DNA from 4 places in the Parageobacillus sp. KH3-4 genome. Region 4 is predicted to be linked to each of the others. Evidence: predicted binding sites of a transcription regulator. Region 4 holds the regulator's gene; each other region holds the start of a gene.
The links. The regulator Rex, encoded in region 4, represses fermentation and respiration genes when NADH is low (regulators of the CRP and FNR family bind a similar motif). The targets are predictions, from matches to a motif close to TTGTGAAATATTTCACAA.
Positions count from the first base shown of each region.

Region 1: ric (iron-sulfur cluster repair di-iron protein) is a predicted target of Rex. The motif match lies at 2,627-2,644, and genes of this name have one in related genera.
Region 2: MWM02_RS15090 (DUF2249 domain-containing protein) is a predicted target of Rex. The motif match lies at 2,926-2,943, and genes of this name have one in related genera.
Region 3: MWM02_RS11565 (formate/nitrite transporter family protein) is a predicted target of Rex. The motif match lies at 2,573-2,590, and genes of this name have one in related genera.

Region 1 is NZ_AP025627.1:2,979,774-2,984,137, forward strand. Features, by position in the region: gene MWM02_RS15010 (molybdenum cofactor biosynthesis protein MoaE) at 1-291, opposite strand, end outside; gene mobB (molybdopterin-guanine dinucleotide biosynthesis protein B) at 284-796, opposite strand; gene MWM02_RS15020 (molybdopterin molybdotransferase MoeA) at 793-2,052, opposite strand; gene ric (iron-sulfur cluster repair di-iron protein) at 2,710-3,423, shown strand; gene moaA (GTP 3',8-cyclase MoaA) at 3,470-4,364, opposite strand, start outside.
Region 2 is NZ_AP025627.1:2,995,014-2,999,377, forward strand. Features, by position in the region: gene MWM02_RS15075 (MFS transporter) at 1-498, opposite strand, end outside; gene MWM02_RS15080 (TIGR04053 family radical SAM/SPASM domain-containing protein) at 747-1,865, opposite strand; gene MWM02_RS15085 (molybdenum cofactor guanylyltransferase) at 1,938-2,525, opposite strand; gene MWM02_RS15090 (DUF2249 domain-containing protein) at 2,627-2,860, opposite strand; gene MWM02_RS15095 (hypothetical protein) at 2,989-3,135, shown strand; gene MWM02_RS15100 (nitric-oxide reductase large subunit) at 3,212-4,364, opposite strand, start outside.
Region 3 is NZ_AP025627.1:2,274,872-2,279,235, forward strand. Features, by position in the region: partial or broken gene MWM02_RS19655 (3-hydroxyacyl-CoA dehydrogenase family protein) at 55-344, opposite strand; partial or broken gene MWM02_RS11555 (3-hydroxyacyl-CoA dehydrogenase family protein) at 248-612, opposite strand; gene MWM02_RS19480 (hypothetical protein) at 707-805, opposite strand; gene MWM02_RS19660 (PaaD-like zinc ribbon domain-containing protein) at 852-1,031, opposite strand; partial or broken gene MWM02_RS11560 (IS4 family transposase) at 1,150-1,362, opposite strand; gene MWM02_RS11565 (formate/nitrite transporter family protein) at 1,712-2,545, opposite strand; gene MWM02_RS11570 (hypothetical protein) at 2,944-3,219, opposite strand; gene MWM02_RS11575 (2-oxo acid dehydrogenase subunit E2) at 3,499-4,364, opposite strand, start outside.
Region 4 is NZ_AP025627.1:3,561,702-3,566,065, forward strand. Features, by position in the region: gene groES (co-chaperone GroES) at 48-332, opposite strand; gene MWM02_RS18050 (CPBP family intramembrane glutamic endopeptidase) at 607-1,347, shown strand; gene MWM02_RS18055 (YdiK family protein) at 1,344-1,529, shown strand; gene tatC (twin-arginine translocase subunit TatC) at 1,542-2,288, opposite strand; gene tatA (twin-arginine translocase TatA/TatE family subunit) at 2,309-2,464, opposite strand; gene MWM02_RS18070 (redox-sensing transcriptional repressor Rex) at 2,480-3,118, opposite strand; gene moaC (cyclic pyranopterin monophosphate synthase MoaC) at 3,108-3,629, opposite strand; gene MWM02_RS18080 (ABC-F family ATP-binding cassette domain-containing protein) at 3,748-4,364, shown strand, end outside.

The sequences.
Region 1 (4,364 bases), 580 kb from region 4:
GGCGATGACAACGGCGATATCGCCGATATCAAGCCTGCCGATTCGGTGCGTAATCGCCACTTTCGTTTCCGGCCATTTTTCGCGAATTTCTGCGCCGATTTGTTCGAGCATTTTTTCCGCCATCGATACGTACGCCTCGTATTGCAAAAACAGCGTCCGTTTTCCGTTTGTCCATTCGCGTACCGTCCCGGCAAACGTTGTCACCGCTCCAGCTTCGGGACGCATCACTTTTTTCACCACATCCTCGATGGAAACTGGCTTGTCTGTAATCATAAAAAGACGTTCATTCATTCGCCTTTCTCACCTCATTCATTAACCAATGTAAATAGCTTTCTTCATCGTCGATAGAAAATAAAGGATATGGAATAAAAGACAATTGTGAAAGAGATTCCCACGCAATTACGGCGATAATATTGGAGAGCTGTGACAGCGAATCCCAATCGTCCTTGCTTCGCAGCATGACCACTTTTTTATACTTTTCCTTTTTGTAGCCTTCGACAAGCACGAAGTCAAGCGGCAAAAGCTGATATAAGGATAAAATTTGCGCCAGCGACCACGTCGGCTGCCACGCGTGAAGCTCGAGCAGCCCGCCGCCTTCCACCGAAACGGCAACCGCTCCCGCCTGCTCATGGCGCCTTGAATCCGTATAGGAATCGTTTCTATCGGGATGGCCGCCATGTCCATGGTGCTTCACCGTTCCAACGCGGTATCCTTCCTCGGATGCCGCTTGCACCCATTTTTCGATAAGCGTCGTTTTGCCGCTATTTTTATAGCCAACAACTTGCCAGACGTTCATATGTCACTTCCTTCTTCATCTTCTAGCAGCCATACGTCGACAGTATCGCCTTTCGCAAATCCGCGTGTCCCCCCCGGAAGCACCATCAGCGCATTTGCTTTCGCCAGCGATGTAACAATATTCGATTTATCCATCCCGACAGGCGTCGCTGTCAACCGGCCATTTTCAACCGCCACGTAACTTCTGACAAACCGGGTAAACGGATTCGGTTTTGGAAAGTCGGCCATCAATGTTGCCGTCGCTTTCCGCAAATACGGCTTTGGCGAAAATAGGCGCGTCCGCACGACAGGGCGCACAAACAACTCATATCCGACGTAGCACGCCGATGGATTACCAGACAGCCCAAACAACAGCTTTCCATCCAATTGGGCAACGGTCGTCACACTGCCCGGCCGCATCGCCACTTTATTGAACAATACTTCTGCGCCAAGACGTTCATAAATGGCCGGCAAATAATCGTAATCTCCAACCGAAACACCGCCCGTTGTAATAAGAAAATCGACTTGCGGCAGCGCCTTTTGTATCGCTGCAAAACAGGTGTCCACATCATCCGCTAATTTTCCAAAATAGACTGGCTCCGCTCCGCTGCGAACCACTTGCGCTTGAATCATATACGCGTTGCTGTTGCGAATTTTGCCGGGGACAAGCGGCTCGGATACGTCGAGCAGCTCACTGCCCGTCGCAAAAATGCCAATTCGCGGTTTTCTCGCCACTTTTACCTCTGCATATCCGAACGTCGCTAGCAATGCTTGCACGCCCGGATTAATAAACGTTCCTTTCGGGACGAGCACATCCCCTTTTTTCGCATCTTCCCCTTGAAATGAAATGTTATCACCTGGTTGAAAGGGGCGTTTGATGGACATATAGGTTTTTCCGTCGCGCTCGTACTGTTTCGCCAATTCCAGCATGACGACCGCATCGCATCCATCCGGAATTTGCGCTCCCGTCATAATGCGCACCGCTTGAAACGGCTGAACCGTCTTCGCCGCAACTTGTCCCGCTCCAATCGTTTCAATCACTTCAAATTCGACTGGATGGTCAATCTTTGCATTTGCGGAGTCAGCTGCACGTATCGCAAAACCGTCATAAGGAGAACGATTGAACGGCGGAACGTCATGGTCTGCGCGCAATTCTTCCGCCAAATACCGTCCGTAGGCTTCCTCAAGACGAACCGTTTCCACTTCCCCTTCCCGCGCATATTTCATAACCCTTTCCATCGCTTCCGTCACCGGAATCGGAGTCCGCTTTTCCACCATGCTTTTCTCTCCCTTTCTTATTAATGGTTGCCGCGATATCCATTATTTTACTTTTTACATCAGAAGAGCAAGCAAACTGCCAAAGAAAGCAAGTTTTTATTGGTCCATCCGCACTACTGATGACTGCCAAGTTCACTACATGCCTCGCAGATTTTACGAAAACCTTCCCTTGTTCTTGTTCAAGTAAAAGAGCAGAAGCTTCGCATGAAATTTTACTTAATGTATTGATATTATCAACCTTTTCCTTTATTCTTTCAACTAATTCGCCCAAAGCATGATGTTGACCGCTGGCAACCTTATGTGCTGAATCGTTTGCTAAATTCTATAAAAATCATCCATCGATCAACATCTGCATTCATTTCCTTTTTTTCGGCAAACTTCTTCCAAACGGCATTTGAACAGTTGATTTCCGCTTTCCAGCTGCTCCACCTTCAACAGCCGGAACATCCCCCATCCCTTCTTTCCTTCTTCCTTATTTTTTATTGTACAGAAACGAAACAAAGTTAGTTGTGATATTCATCACATTTATTCATTCCTTTCCTAACTCGATTTGTTCAAAATTGATGCAATTTATATGTGATGCATATCACAACATTCAAATCGGAAACGAAATATGCTTAAGTTGTAACGATTTATACAAGGATGGAGGCGCCGATTATGGAAAAACGATTTACAGAACAATCGATCATCGGTGATATCGTAACACAATTTCCAAAAGCAAGCGATATTTTCCGATCATACAAAATCGATTTTTGCTGCGGCGGGCAGCGCCCGTTAAAAGAAGCAATCGAAGAACGAAATTTGGATGGCGAAGCAATATTAGAGCAACTAAATACGCTTTATTCGAAATCGCTTGAAAAAGACGAAAAAAATTGGTCGGAAGCGTCTTACAGCGAACTGATCGACCATATTATTGCAAAACATCACCGCTACTTGGCGGAAGAACTTCCACAGCTTAGCCCTTACGTGACAAAAGTGCTCCGTGTTCACGGAGCAAACCATCCGCATCTAGCACAAGTTCATAAGTTGTTTAACAAACTGAAAACAGAGCTCGAACAGCATACGATCAAAGAAGAAACTTACGCTTTTCCGCTTATTTTGCGTTTTGAAAAAACTCCGACTCCGGAAAACAGAAAAACGGCGCAGCAAGCGATCCGTGAACTTGTCGATGAACATGACTCCGCTGGCGATATCATCAAAACGCTTCGCAAGATTACGAATGACTTTGCACCGCCAGAAGATGCATGCCGAACATATCGTCTTGTCTATCATCGATTAGAAGCGCTTGAGAAAGATTTATTGGAACATATCCATTTGGAAAATAACATTTTATTCCCTCGCGTCCTTAACGAGACAAAAACGTCCCGGTAAACAAACAATAACCGGATTGCTCAACATAAGAGCAAATCCGGTTTATTTATCCGCCAATATAAGACATTTCAATTTTTTTCCGCGTTTTTGCCGTTTGCTCTGTCCGTTCGTCGGAGTAGCGGTCCGTCCGCGTATGCCACGTTGATGCAATAATATTTTTAATCTCCTCTTTATCCGCCCCAGAACGCAGCTTTTCTTTCAATGATACACCGCTTGTGGCAAACAAACATGTATACAGCGTGCCATCGGCGGAAATACGCGCTCGCGTGCAGCTGCGGCAAAACGATTCCGTCACCGAAGCGATAAACCCGACTTCCACGTTCGTGCCGACGTAGCGGTAGCGGCTTGCCACCTCGCCAAAGTAAGCTTTTTCCACCGGCTCCAGCGGATGCATTTGCTGCAAAAGTTCATATATTTCTTTTTTCGTGACGACATGGGAAAAATCCCAACCGTTTGTCGTGCCAACGTCCATAAATTCGATAAAGCGAAGCGTAATGCCCCGTTCCTTGAAATAAGAAGCCATCGGGATAATTTGCGAATCGTTCATGCCTTTTTTCACAACCATGTTCACTTTTACACCAAGACCTGCCTTCTCGGCTGCTTCAATTCCTTTCAACACCGGCTTGACCCCGACGCCAACCCCGTTCATTTTTTTAAACACTTCGTCATCAAGCGCGTCCAAACTGACGTTGACACGCTTCAGTCCCGCCTCTTTCAAACGTTTGGCCCATTTCACTAAATGAATCCCATTCGTTGTAAGGGCAATATCGCGGATGCCGGGAATGCGCATCAATCGCTCAATGAATACGTCCAAGTCACGGCGCAGCAATGGTTCTCCCCCTGTGATGCGGATTTTTTCCACGCCAAGTTCTGCAAAAATTTTCGCAAGCAACGTCATTTCCTCGATCGTTAATAATTCGTCTTCACGCAAAAAACGGAAA
Region 2 (4,364 bases), 570 kb from region 4:
GATAATCATTCCCCAAAACGCCCACTGTACTCCAAATGTCGCCGCGATCGAAGGAACAGAGAAACTTGCCACTGCCGTTCCAATATTGCCCATCGCGTTAATGCCGAGCGCTGTTCCTTGTTTTTCTGGCGGTGTTAAACGCGATACGAACGTAACAGAAATGGCAAACGACGTACCTGCCATTCCGATAAAGAACGCCCAAAACATTAACATGGCATACGAATTAGCAAAACCCGCTCCAATTAGCGGAATAATCAAAAACAATAGCAGCAGCGAAAACAATCGTCTACCGCCAATTCGATCCGTCCAAATTCCAAGCGGAATGCGCATGACAGAACCAAGCAATACCGGAATCGCAACTAAAATGCTTTTTTGTGTCGATGTTAGTCCGTACATTTCTTGGAATGTATTCGCCAACGGAGAGAATACAGCCCATACGGCAAACGCAAACGTCATCGCCAACGTTGTGATCGGTAAAAGTGCTTTTTGCTTATTCATTACGAAAATCCTCCTTTTTGATCACAGCCATATAATTAAATTTATCTGCTTTTGTGTCCATCATACGGAAATGAAAAAAGAATGTTTGTGAATTTCATCACATTTTTTGGTAGTGTCACATAATTGTAAAAAGTGGATTTCCATCTTTATCATTTCCTGTTTATTTATCAACATGCCTAGAAAACCATTTCTGTGAACGCGTAAATAAAAAACTGGCTCCCATAAAAGAGAGCCAGTGAACATGGTGATTAAGATAAACGCTTGCCTTTTTGCCGCAATGCTTTTGGAATGTATACGCAATACGGTTCACTTTCTAAGTAATCGCCGGTAACAGCATACGCCCGCGAGCGCGAGCCGCCGCAAACGTAGCGGAATTCGCATACGCCGCATTTTCCTTTATATTTATCAGGGTTGCGCAAGTCTTGGAAAATCGGCGAATTCCGGTAAATTTCCGCGAGCGGCGTTTCCCGGACGTTTCCGGCTTTTACCGGAAGCAGTCCGCTCGGGTAGACATCGCCAATATGAGAAATAAAAACAAATCCGTTGCCGTCGTTGACTCCTTTTGGCGCACGGCCAAGACCGTCGACTTGACCGGTCAGCCCTTTGGCCAGCACGTCTTCATAGCGGATTCCGTCGCTGGCTATTTGATTTTCCCGCATTTTCGCTTGCAAAACAACACGGCGGTAATGCTGTCCTGCCGTTGTTTTTATGTCAAACGGGACACGCTTGCTCGTTTCATAAAGCCAGCGAAACACTTTTTCATGCTCTGCCGGGGAAATCATGTCCGATTCTTTTCCCCGCCCGGTCGGTACAAGGAAAAAGACGCTCCAAAGCACACATTTTAGTTTTTCAACCAACTCTGCCATTTCATCAAGGGCATGAACATTGTAACGGGAAATAACGGTGTTAATTTGCACCGGGATATCAAGCTCATGCAAATATTCAATCGCTTTGATCGTTAAATCAAAGGAACCAGGCGTTCCTCGGAAATGGTCATGAATTTCCGCGTTTGGCCCGTCCAAACTGAATGCCCAGCGGGAAAGGCCAACTTCCTTCGCTTTTCGAATTGCTTCTTTTGTCACGTTCGGTGTCGCGCTCGGCGTCATTGAAACATGAAGGCCTTTGTCAATCGCATATTTCGCAAGATCATATACATCCGGACGCATGAGCGGATCCCCGCCGGTAAACACGAGAAGCGGCTGATCCATCTCATATATATCATCAATTAACTTTTTCCCTTCTTCAAATGTCAATTCGCGCGGATCGCGATGGTATTGCGCCTCGGCCCGGCAATGAAGACATTTTAACTGGCATGCCCTTGTTAATTCCCAAATCACAATAAACGGATTTTTGTTAAAGTCCCTCACTATATTCCCCCTCCTTGTTTTCATTGTACCGCGGAGGGAAAGACACACATGTGACATAAATCACAAAGCCGTTTATGTCACCATATCGTCAAACTCATTCGGTTTATTTACATTGCGAAATACGATCTCATTTTCCCAAAAATCTTGCTCCGTCACATAGCGAACATGACAACGATCAAGCAACGACTTCATTCTGTTATCCTTTGCTTGCAGCAGCTTTTCGATTTGCTCGAATGTCCGTCGATGATACATGCCAACTAACGGCTGAATTCGACCGAAATGCGCGCATATAATCGCATCAAACTTCTCGTTCGCATATTTAGCAAGTTTTTCCGCAACTTCCCGCCGCATATACGGCATATCGCACGGAAGCACAAATATCCATTCCGCTTCGCTTTTTTTCATAACCGTATAGATTCCCGCCAGCGGCCCTTGCCCACGATACCGTTCATCGTCCATGATCACTTTTTCCGCCGTTTTTTGCCGGAAACAGTCCAACAGTGAAGGATGGCTAACAATATAAATATCCTCTGCCACTGTGCGTAATGTTTCTACAGCAATTTCAAAAAAATATTTTCCTTTAAACTTGGCAAACGCTTTCGGGCTGCCAAAACGCCGCGACTGACCCCCTGCAAGAACAACCCCTGTCATTCTTTTCACCGTCTATCCCCTTTCTCCAACTCTCTGTTTCACTGTATCATGAAGGCAACGAAAAGAAAAGATTCCCATAATTTTCTGGGAATCTTTTCTAAAAATCTGATTTATTTTTTGCCGATGGCAACTCTCCAAATTTCCGGTCCTTCTTCTAAGTACTCCCAAGTAAATTGATCTGGACGTTCCATCATAAACTGATAATGCAGCGGACGCGGATCATGATCGTTTGTTAATTCCATCACTTCACCTGGCTTCAGGCTATCGAATAAACGAAAGATCACAGGATGTCTTTCGCGCGGTTCATAATCAGGCGCATGAATTTTTGCAGCAAATTGACTCATAATTGTTGCCTCCTTTATAGTATAATGAATTATATACACATCATAATCGCTTTTGTCGTTTGTCGTAGTGATGAACATCACAACTTACGAATGATAATTTTCAATCGTTTATGAAAGGAGAAATGATGTTGGAAGAGCTTGTTGGCTTTTGTTCGCAGTGCGGCAAACCGATACATTGTTTGCATGGGTTTTTAAACGGCATCATTAGCGATGAAAAAGAAACGTTGTATTGTTTTCAATGTTACGAAGAAAAAGAAGAAGCGAAGAGCAGTTAATAATGAACAAGATAGAAAGCGCTATCATACGAAGATAAAAAGAATCACAGCGATTTGTGCTGTGATTCTTTTTTATTTATTCTTCTTTGGTTAAATCGACCACCGGAAGCGCTTCTTCCTCACCGTGTGTCGGTTTGCGCAAATGGAATAGCGATTTGACGCTGAACACCATCATCACAATGACACCAATTAAGAAAATCGTATCTGGAACAGCACGGATCGTAAGCAAGGTTTGTACAAGATCCTGTTGTAAAAACGCTGGAGAACGCGATGCCCAATAGCCATGTTCAAACGCTTCTTTTATTTGCAGAATACCGATTGGCAATAGCGTCACTGCAATCATCCCTGCAAGCCCGATATTGAGCATCCAGCATGCGAATTTTAACCATTTATCGTTCCATGCTTCCGGCTTGACGATATTGCGCAGCGAATACAGCAACACCGCAATGGCGAACATGCCGTATACTCCCATCATCGCCCCATGGCCGTGAGCCGGCGTTAAAAATTGCCCGTGTTCGAAATAACTTACGGCTGGCAAATTGATGAGGAATCCAAGCACACCGGCGCCGACTAGGTTCCAAATCGCTGTAGAAATCAAAAACCAGAACGTCGACTTATAAGGGAAGTTGACGCCGCCGTCGCGCATCATTTTGTATTGCTCATATGCTTCTAAAATAAGCAATGTAAGCGGAATGACTTCGAGCGCCGAGAAGACGGCACCAAGCGCAATCCATATTTCCGCCGAACCGTTGTAATAATAGTGGTGGCCAATTCCAATGACCCCGCTGCCAAGCAAGATCGTAAATTGGAAATATAACGCTCTTACTGTAGAGCTTTTTGTGACAAGTTTCATTTGCACCAACAAAAAGCCGATTACAACAACCGCAAACACTTCAAAAATTCCTTCCACCCACAAGTGGATAATCCACCAGCGCCAGTAATCGGCCATCGTAAAGTTTGTGTCCGGTTTCATAAAGAACGCAAAGATGTAAAAGAACGGCACCGCAATCGCCGAGTAGAACAATAAGTGAATTAATCCGCCTTTATCGCTCTCCCGTTTTAAGCCGCTCTTAATGCCGCGAAAGACGATAAACAGCCAAATGAGCATGCCCACTACCAAGATGATTTGCCAAATGCGGCCAAGCTCAATGTACTCCCATCCTTGATGGCCAAGCAAGAACCAGCTGTTTCCTAAATATCCGTTCACACCGAGCCATTGGCCGACCATG
Region 3 (4,364 bases), 1.3 Mb from region 4:
TTTCATAACGGAAATGCCCTTCACCAACCTTTCTCCCCACCTTCCCCGATTGCATCATGCGCTGCTGCAAATAGTGAGGACGAAACCGCCCTCCTCAAAGAACCCTTGATAGACCGATGCGGTTGTTGAAAAGTTAACGTCAATCCCAATCAAATCTTGTAGTTCAAAGGGTCCCATCTTAAAATTTCCAGCTTTTTCATAATCCGATCCATTTGTTCGATCGTCGCTAAACGTTCGCCGGCGATTTTTAGCGCTTCGTTATAAAAGGGGCGGGCAATTCTGTTGGCGATAAATCCTGGCGTGTCTTCACACGCGACCGGTTCTTTTTGCAGCGATGCAGCAATTGATAGAGAACGTTTACGATTTTTTCGCTTGTCCTCATTCCTCGTACCACTTCGACAAGAGACATTAGCGGGACAGGATTAAAAAAGTGCAAACCAGCAATCTGCTCTGGCGTGTTGGTAACGCTTGCAATATCTGTTACGGAAAAAGAGGACGTGTTTGTGACGAGAATCGCGTTTCCAGAGCAAATTTCATCCAATTTTAAAAAAATCTTTTTTTAAGATTTAATTTTTCCGGCACCGCTTCCATCACGAGATCACATCGCTTCATTTCCGATAAGTTAGTTCTGTACACGTTTCGATCCGATCCATTGATGCTTTAAACTCTTTTTCTACTAATCTTTGCAGACGTTTAGTTGTTCTGTCTAATGGTCTAATGACTTTTGAACGATCGTATCATTTATATCATAAAGAAGGGCGTAAAATCCGTTTTGCGCACAAGTTTGGGCAATTCCCGAACCCATTGTTCACGAGCCGACAATCCCCACAGTTTTAATCGCCAGCATCCATTTACACCTCCTTGTTTTCCTCTTTTTCTTTTTGCCAGCGTATAAACTCGAAAACACTTTTACATTGATTGCAGTAATATTGAGAAACCAACTGGGCAGTACCAAAAATGGACAATTTCATCACATCTGTTGAATCACAAAACGAACAGTGTACGGCCTCCTGACTTGGCACGATGGACACCTCTTTTTTTTGTTATGTTTTTATTACTATCGTATATTTAACATAATATTAATAAAAAATTATTTATTCTGTCAACGATTTAAACAGAAAAATTAAAATATTCAGTTGATTTTGGTTGTTATAAATCATCTTTCATTAGATTGGAAAAATACTGGCCTGCAAACTGCTCCAATTGTTCCGTTTTAAAATAGGCCCCATCTTCGACAAGAATATAGCGTTGGTCTGCGAGTGCTTCTTCCACGGGGCCATCATGTCGAAGGCCAATCGTTTCGATCGCATCCATCGGTAGTTCCAGTTCTGAATACGCTACGTGAAGTTTCACACCCGAGCGTTTTCTGTGGCAAGCTTCCCAGGAAAACGCGTTTGTCTAACCGTCATCGTGGTGGAAGCCACGACGACGAAATACTTTGGAAATCTAAGGGATCGATGGGTTTGGCGATTGCATTTGGAAAAAAGACGTTTTATCACTTCATATAGAACGTTCTTGGCTTTATTGGCAACAGTCGAATGATCGATGGCAAGAACCCTATAAGAAGCGCCACATCCGCTCCATGTCGGAAGCTTTTCCATTCATTCGCCGCTGCTGACACAAAACCATTGCCACATATTACAATCACCGAAATTAAATACCTTCTTGCAACAGTGGCGCAATAAACTCCGGGGAGTTGGCAGTCGTTTCATCATTTATTCAATATTTTCTTTTTATTATGAAACAAATAGCCAACAGACTGTTTGACTGAAACTTGAACATCGTTTTGCGATGTCAAATACGTATACAACGCTCCCATAAATAAGGCGCCACCGACAATATTGCCCAATGTAACAGGAATAATATTATGCACCACTCCGGCTATGTTGATTGTCGCTGGATGCGGAACCGCTAATGCAATCGAAAAGAGGACGAAATTGGCAATGGAGTGTTCGTATCCAGAGGCAAAAAAGATAAAAACGATAAGAATCATCGAAAATATTTTTGCCATATCCTCTTTCATTTGCATTGGAATAAAAATCGCTAAACAAACAAGCCAGTTACAGAGAATCCCTTTAAAAAAAAGCTGCACCGTTGTTGCGTGCATTTTTTTCTCCGCCACCACAAATAATAAATGATCTTGTGAAATATGATCAAAAACGCCGGATTGCGAAATAAGAAAAGCAAAAAACACAGCGCCTAATAAGTTGCCGCTATAGCATGCAAGCCAATTTCGCAACATATCTTTGATTGTCGTTTCTTTTTGCAAGGTGCTGATTGTAAAATACATCGTATTGCCAGTAAACAGTTCTGCCTCACCGTACATAATTAATACTAAGGCGATTCCGAAAAAAATGCCGCTGACTAAATAAGTCGCAGGAGAATTCGCTTCACGAAAAAATTCCCCTACGCGAAAACAAAGAACAAGCGCAAATCCGATGTACACCCCTGCCAAAGCAGCCCGCATCATATATTGAATAAGAGATCGCTCTAGAATGGTACGCTTTTTTAAAGCTAACTCTTTACATTTTTGAACTGCTTCCATCTTTTCATCCCTTCTCTTTCATTCTATTTGTGATTCTTTTCACATTCTTTGCGATATATAACATACGTCTTTTTCATCTATTTTTCAACATATCAATGGAAAAGTTAAAACAAATGTCAACATTTTTATTTGTAATCGTTTACTAAAAAAATAACCGTTGCAATTTCAGAAATAGTTGTTCTAATATAATCAAACAACCGGTCAATAACACCGCTTGACTCATTTCTTTCATTTCCACCCTCGCTAAAAGAAACTGCTATTTATTCTTTTCGTTCATGCGGCAACAAAGCCCCATCGAATGGTTCCGATGGGGCATGGTTTCTTTCACTCACTCGATTTTCTATATTCAGTCTGCCTGGAAAAATTTTTTATATGGTTAAAACGCTCATTTCTCCTTTTCATGAAAAAACTTTACAGAGTGACTGAATTTCGTCCAAATCCGCTATGAATTGTTTTATTTCTTCCTGTGACAATTTCACAGGCATTTGATCGTAAAGAATGAGAATCTGCCCTTCCTCGTCATTTTGATGATTTTTCAAATAATCTGACAAATGCTGCAGCTGACGTGGCTCGAGTACAGATTCAATGAAAAATTGTTTTAACTTTTGAATGGTGAAGACGTTCATTTCCCTATCATATTCACCGGAAATAATGCTCCCTTCGATCCATGACATCCTTGCTTTATCCTCCCGTGTTTGTTTTCATTAGTATTTCCCAAAAAGCGATTTTTTTATCAACATCTCTGATCGGAAAAAGGAAGAAAAAAAATAGACGGCCATCTAGACCACCTTCACCAGATGAAAAACCAAAAAAGAGGGTGTCCAACAGTGATGGGACACCCTTTCCATGCTACAGTAGTAGAAACCTATTTCTGTGTGTTCAAACAACTTTTTCAATCAGCCTCTTTTTCGGTTGTTATGACGCAAGACAAATCATCCTGCCAAAAGCGATGTTTATATGACAAATAACAAATCCGGTTCGCTTAAATATTTTTTCAGTTCGTTTAACGCTTTTTGCGCCAAAACGCCGTCGATCAACCGATGGTCGTAGCTGAGCGATAAAGCCATCATCGCGGCGATTTCAATGGAATCATTGATGACAACAGGTTTTTTCTCCACTCTGCCGATGCCTAAAATACATGATTCTGGATGATTAATAATCGGCGTAAACCAGGAACCATCCGCTGATCCGATGTTCGATATCGTACATGTGGATCCCGTCATTTCATCCGCTTTGATGGAACCGTCTCTTGCTTTTTTCGCAAGTTCTTGAATTTCTTTGGCGATTTGAAATAACGATTTTTGATCCGCATGTTTAATCACCGGAACAACCAGACCGCGGTCAGTGTCGGCGGCAAAACCGACATGATATTCATCCTTTAAGATAATTTCCTCTCGTTCGTCATCCAACGAGGCATTTAACATCGGGTATTTTTTCAATACAGCTGTTAACGCTTTGACTACATATGCTAAATAGGTGAGCTTAATTCCCTTTTCATCCGCAAACAGTTTCACTCTTTGGCGGTGGGACACAAGCTTTGTTACATTTGCCTCATCAAAATGAGTTACATGCGGAATTACCGATTTCGAATGAACCATGGCGTTCGCAATCGCTTTTCGAATGCCGGTAAGCGGAATTCTTCGTTGGCTTTGCGGGATATCTCGTGTTGTTTCCTTGGCAGCTGCCGCTTCTTTTTTTGCTTCTGTTTGTGCTGATTTTCGTTTGGCGATGACAGCTTCGACATCGCTTTTTAATATTCTTCCGTTCGGCCCGGTCGGGGTCACTTCATCAAGGCCCACATTGTGTTCTCTTGCGAATT
Region 4 (4,364 bases):
GAAATCGTTAAGTATTTTTTGCATATCTATGTTATCAACGCTGTATATTAACCAATAACAGCCAAAATATCGCTTTCACGCAAAATTAAGTATTCTTTGCCGTCATATTTCACTTCTGTACCCGCATATTTCGAAAAGATAATGCGATCGCCAACTTCCACTTCTGGAGCTACACGTTGACCGTTGTCAAGCACGCGTCCTTTTCCAACGGCAACAACTTTACCTTCTTGTGGTTTTTCTTTCGCAGTATCTGGCAATACGATACCGCTTGCAGTTTTTTCTTCCGTTTCAACGATTTCAATGACAACGCGATCACCTAATGGCTTTAACACGGAAAACAACCTCCTTAACATAATTTTCGCCGTTCTTATTAGCACTCGTCGATGTCGAGTGCTAACACACTTATAATATTAATGAACTTCTCTTTTTTTTGCAAGTAGGAAATACAAAAAAATAACATGTTTTTTCTCGTTTCTTCCCCTTAAATTATTTCATATTTCCACAAAATCTAAACAACAACAGTCGATTCTTTTTTGTCATTTTTTATAAAAGATATGCTACAATACGGAAAGTATCATTATTTTATCAGTAAAGGGGTAAGTTTCGTTGAAACGGCGCTATTGGTATGTCATTATTACGTACGTCATCATGCAGCTATCAGGTCTCGTAGGAGTCCCGTTGTTGCATTTTCTCGGTGTCGGAAAACATGCAAAAAATGACTTTGTCGCGGCGGAGATCGCCTCTGGCTATTGGGCAGTGATCAGCTTTTCCATTGCTTTTCTCCTCATCCTCTTTTTCTTGCGCGAGGATATAAAACAGCGGCACACCCGTTATGGTGTTCCGTTATCAACAGCATGGATGTGGGCTGTCGGCGGCTTCTTTTTGTCGTTGTTCGCTCAAAGCATTGCCGCCAATATTGAATGGCGCTTGCTCGGTATCGAGCCTGGTTCAGAAAATACAAAACGAATTGTCGATATCATTCAGGTCACACCATTATTGATGGTTGTCACTTCCATCATTGGGCCAATTTTAGAAGAAATTATTTTCCGCAAAATTATTTTCGGAACGCTATATCAAAAATATAACTTTTTCATTTCCGCGCTAGTTAGTTCGCTTTTATTTGCCATCGTCCATATGGAACTTGAACATCTGCTATTGTATGCGACAATGGGATTCACTTTCGCGTTTCTCTACGCGAAGACAAAACGCATTTTCGTTCCGATTTTTGCCCATGTCACCATGAATACGTTCGTCGTATTCGTACAGACGATATTTGCCGATGATATTGAAAAAATGATGCGGCAAACAGAACATATACAATTCATTATTTGGAGGCTTTTAGTATGATGAAAGGGTCACCATTGCAATTCGCGCTTTTCTATTTCCTTATGGGCATACTATTTACTTACTTGTCGATTCAAAGCGCCGATGAAACCATTTGGAATTTTTTCACGATCGTTCTTGCAATACTGGCTACGCTCGATTTTGGCACCGCAATTCGCTTATTGGTGCTCTACTTTAAAAAATAAACCTCCCGCGCATCACGGGAGGTTTTCTTGTTCCTTCTGCGCCAATAACACTTTTCGATAAGCCATTTTCGAAATCCAAATGCTAATTTCATATAAAATCGAAAGCGGAATCATGACAATGACTTGTGACAGCACGTCCGGCGGCGTAATAACCGCCGCCAAAATCAATAAGGCTAAATATGCATATTTGCGCACCTTCACTAACAACATCGGTGTAATCAAGCCAAGCCTTGTTAAAAACATCACAACGACCGGTAGCTGAAATACGATCCCAAACGGTAAGACAAGATGAAGTAAAAATTGAAAATATTCATTAACACCGATAACTTGATGAATGCCAAGACGTTCTGCCAAATTTTTCATAAAGCGAACAACAAAAGGAAATAGGACGAAATACGCAAAGCTAACGCCGGCTAAAAAGAGAAAAATCGAAATCGGGATGTAACTTAACGTAACTCTTCGTTCTTTTTCATACAGCCCGGGACTGACAAACGCCCAAATTTGATAAAGGAGAACCGGGGCGGTCAGAATAAACGCAATGACAAACGCAAATTGAAAATAAATTTTTATCGGGTCTGTCAGACGAAAGGCGTTCATCGTCAATTCTTTCGCTTCATCCGTCTGCTGCAAATACAAAATGACGGGCTCCACGAAAAAAAAGCTGGCGACAAGCGCGATGATAAAAAACACAACAACGATAATAAGCCGTTTTCGCAATTCTCCTAGGTGTTCATACACCGACATTTCTTTATCGTCCATATTTCAATCATCCTAACAAATCATAATTGATCTTGTTTTTTTTCATCCTCATCCGCCAGCCCTTTTGTCGCATCTTTAAACTCACGCAGCGATTGGCCGAGCGACTTGCCCAACTCCGGGAGTTTTTTTGTTCCAAACAATAATAAAATAACAAGCACAATTAACAAATATTTCACTTTTCATTCTCTCCTTTATTCGGCTGGATAATTTTTCAAGAAATAGACTAGCGATTGCAGTTCAACCGCCAAATCAATATGGTGGACGCGAATATGCTTCGGCACGTTCAAACGGGCTGGCGTAAAGTTTAAAATTCCTTTAATTCCTTTTTGAACAAGACGATCGGTAATCCATTGCGCTACGTGGGCCGGAACAGTCAAAATCGCGACAGGAATGCCCTCGTGAAGACGGGTTTCCAGCTCGTCCAAATGATATACAGGCACACCGCCAACTTCTTTCCCTATTTTCTTTTCATCTACGTCAAATGCCATCACAATTTTTGTGTTGTTGTTTTTCGAAAAATTATAATTTAAAAACGCCGTCCCTAAGTTTCCAACGCCGAATAGCGCCACTTCGGTAATCTCATCTTGATCAAGCGTCTTGCGAAAAAAAGACAATAAATAATTGACATTATATCCGTATCCTTTTTTGCCAAGCGCACCGAAATAAGAAAAATCGCGGCGAATTGTCGCAGAGTCGACCTTCACTGCCTCACTCAACTCCGCGGAAGAAACCCGTTGTTTTCCTGAAGCATGTAAATTTTTTAAAAAGCGGTAATACAATGGCAAACGTTTTGCAGTTGCTTGCGGAATTTTTGGTTGTTCATTGCTCATTCACAAATCCCCCAGCATGACTTTTTTCTCGTTGATAATGGCCTGATTTCCCACCTTTTTTTTCCACTAAATAGGTTGGACCAATGACCATTCCTTTATCTAACGCCTTACACATATCATAAACCGTCAGTGCACAAACAGAAGCAGCCGTTAGCGCTTCCATCTCTACTCCTGTACTTCCTTTCGTTTTGACTGTTACGGTAATCACCAGCTCATATAACGCTTTTTCTTCCTCGACATGCCAAGCAAACTGGATGTCGACTCCTTTTAACATAAGAGGATGGCACATCGGAATTAAATCCGGCGTCTTTTTTGCCGCCATAACGCCAGCTATTTGCGCAACAGCAAGCACATCCCCTTTTTCAATAGCGTGGTTCGTCATTTTTTCGTAAATTTCTTTATTGACGGTCACGCTCGTCCGCGCCACTGCTACACGAACTGTGTCTTCCTTTTCTGTAATATCGACCATTTTTGCGCGACCTTGCTCATTAAAATGCGTAAATGTTGTCAATGTAATCTCCTCCAATTAAAACTATACACTATTTTTCGTCATCTGTCTTTTATCGTTTTATTGCGATAAGAAAACAAGTTACGCTACACTATTATTGTTAAACGAGAGGTGAACGACAATGATTATCTTACAAGTCAATCAATTGACAAAATATTTCGGTGCTGACCTTATTTTATCGAATATAAAATTAGAAATACAATCAAAAGACCGAATTGCTCTCGTCGGAAGAAACGGGGCGGGAAAATCGACATTATTAAAAATTATCGCCGGCGAAATGTCTTACGACAGCGGGGAAATCATCAAACCGAAGGAAGTATCGATCGGATATCTCGCGCAAGATAGCGGGCTGCACTCCTCTTTATCGATTTGGGAAGAAATGATGACGGTATTCGCTCCGCTGAAAGCAATGGAAACTCAATTGCGCGAGATGGAGCGGCAAATGGGTGATCCTGACTTGCTCGCCGATTCTTCTCGCTACGAAAAGCTGTTAAAAGATTACGATGCATTACAAGAGCACTATAAAGAACAAGGCGGCTATCAATACGAAGCCAATATCCGCTCGGTGTTGCACGGTTTACAATTTTCGCAATATGATTATATGACAACTCCTGTTCAATCATTAAGCGGCGGGCAGCGGACTCGGCTGGCGCTTGGAAAATTGCTTTTAATGAAGCCGGATTTGCTTATTTTGGACGAACCGACAAACCATTTAGATCTCGAGACATTAACATGGCT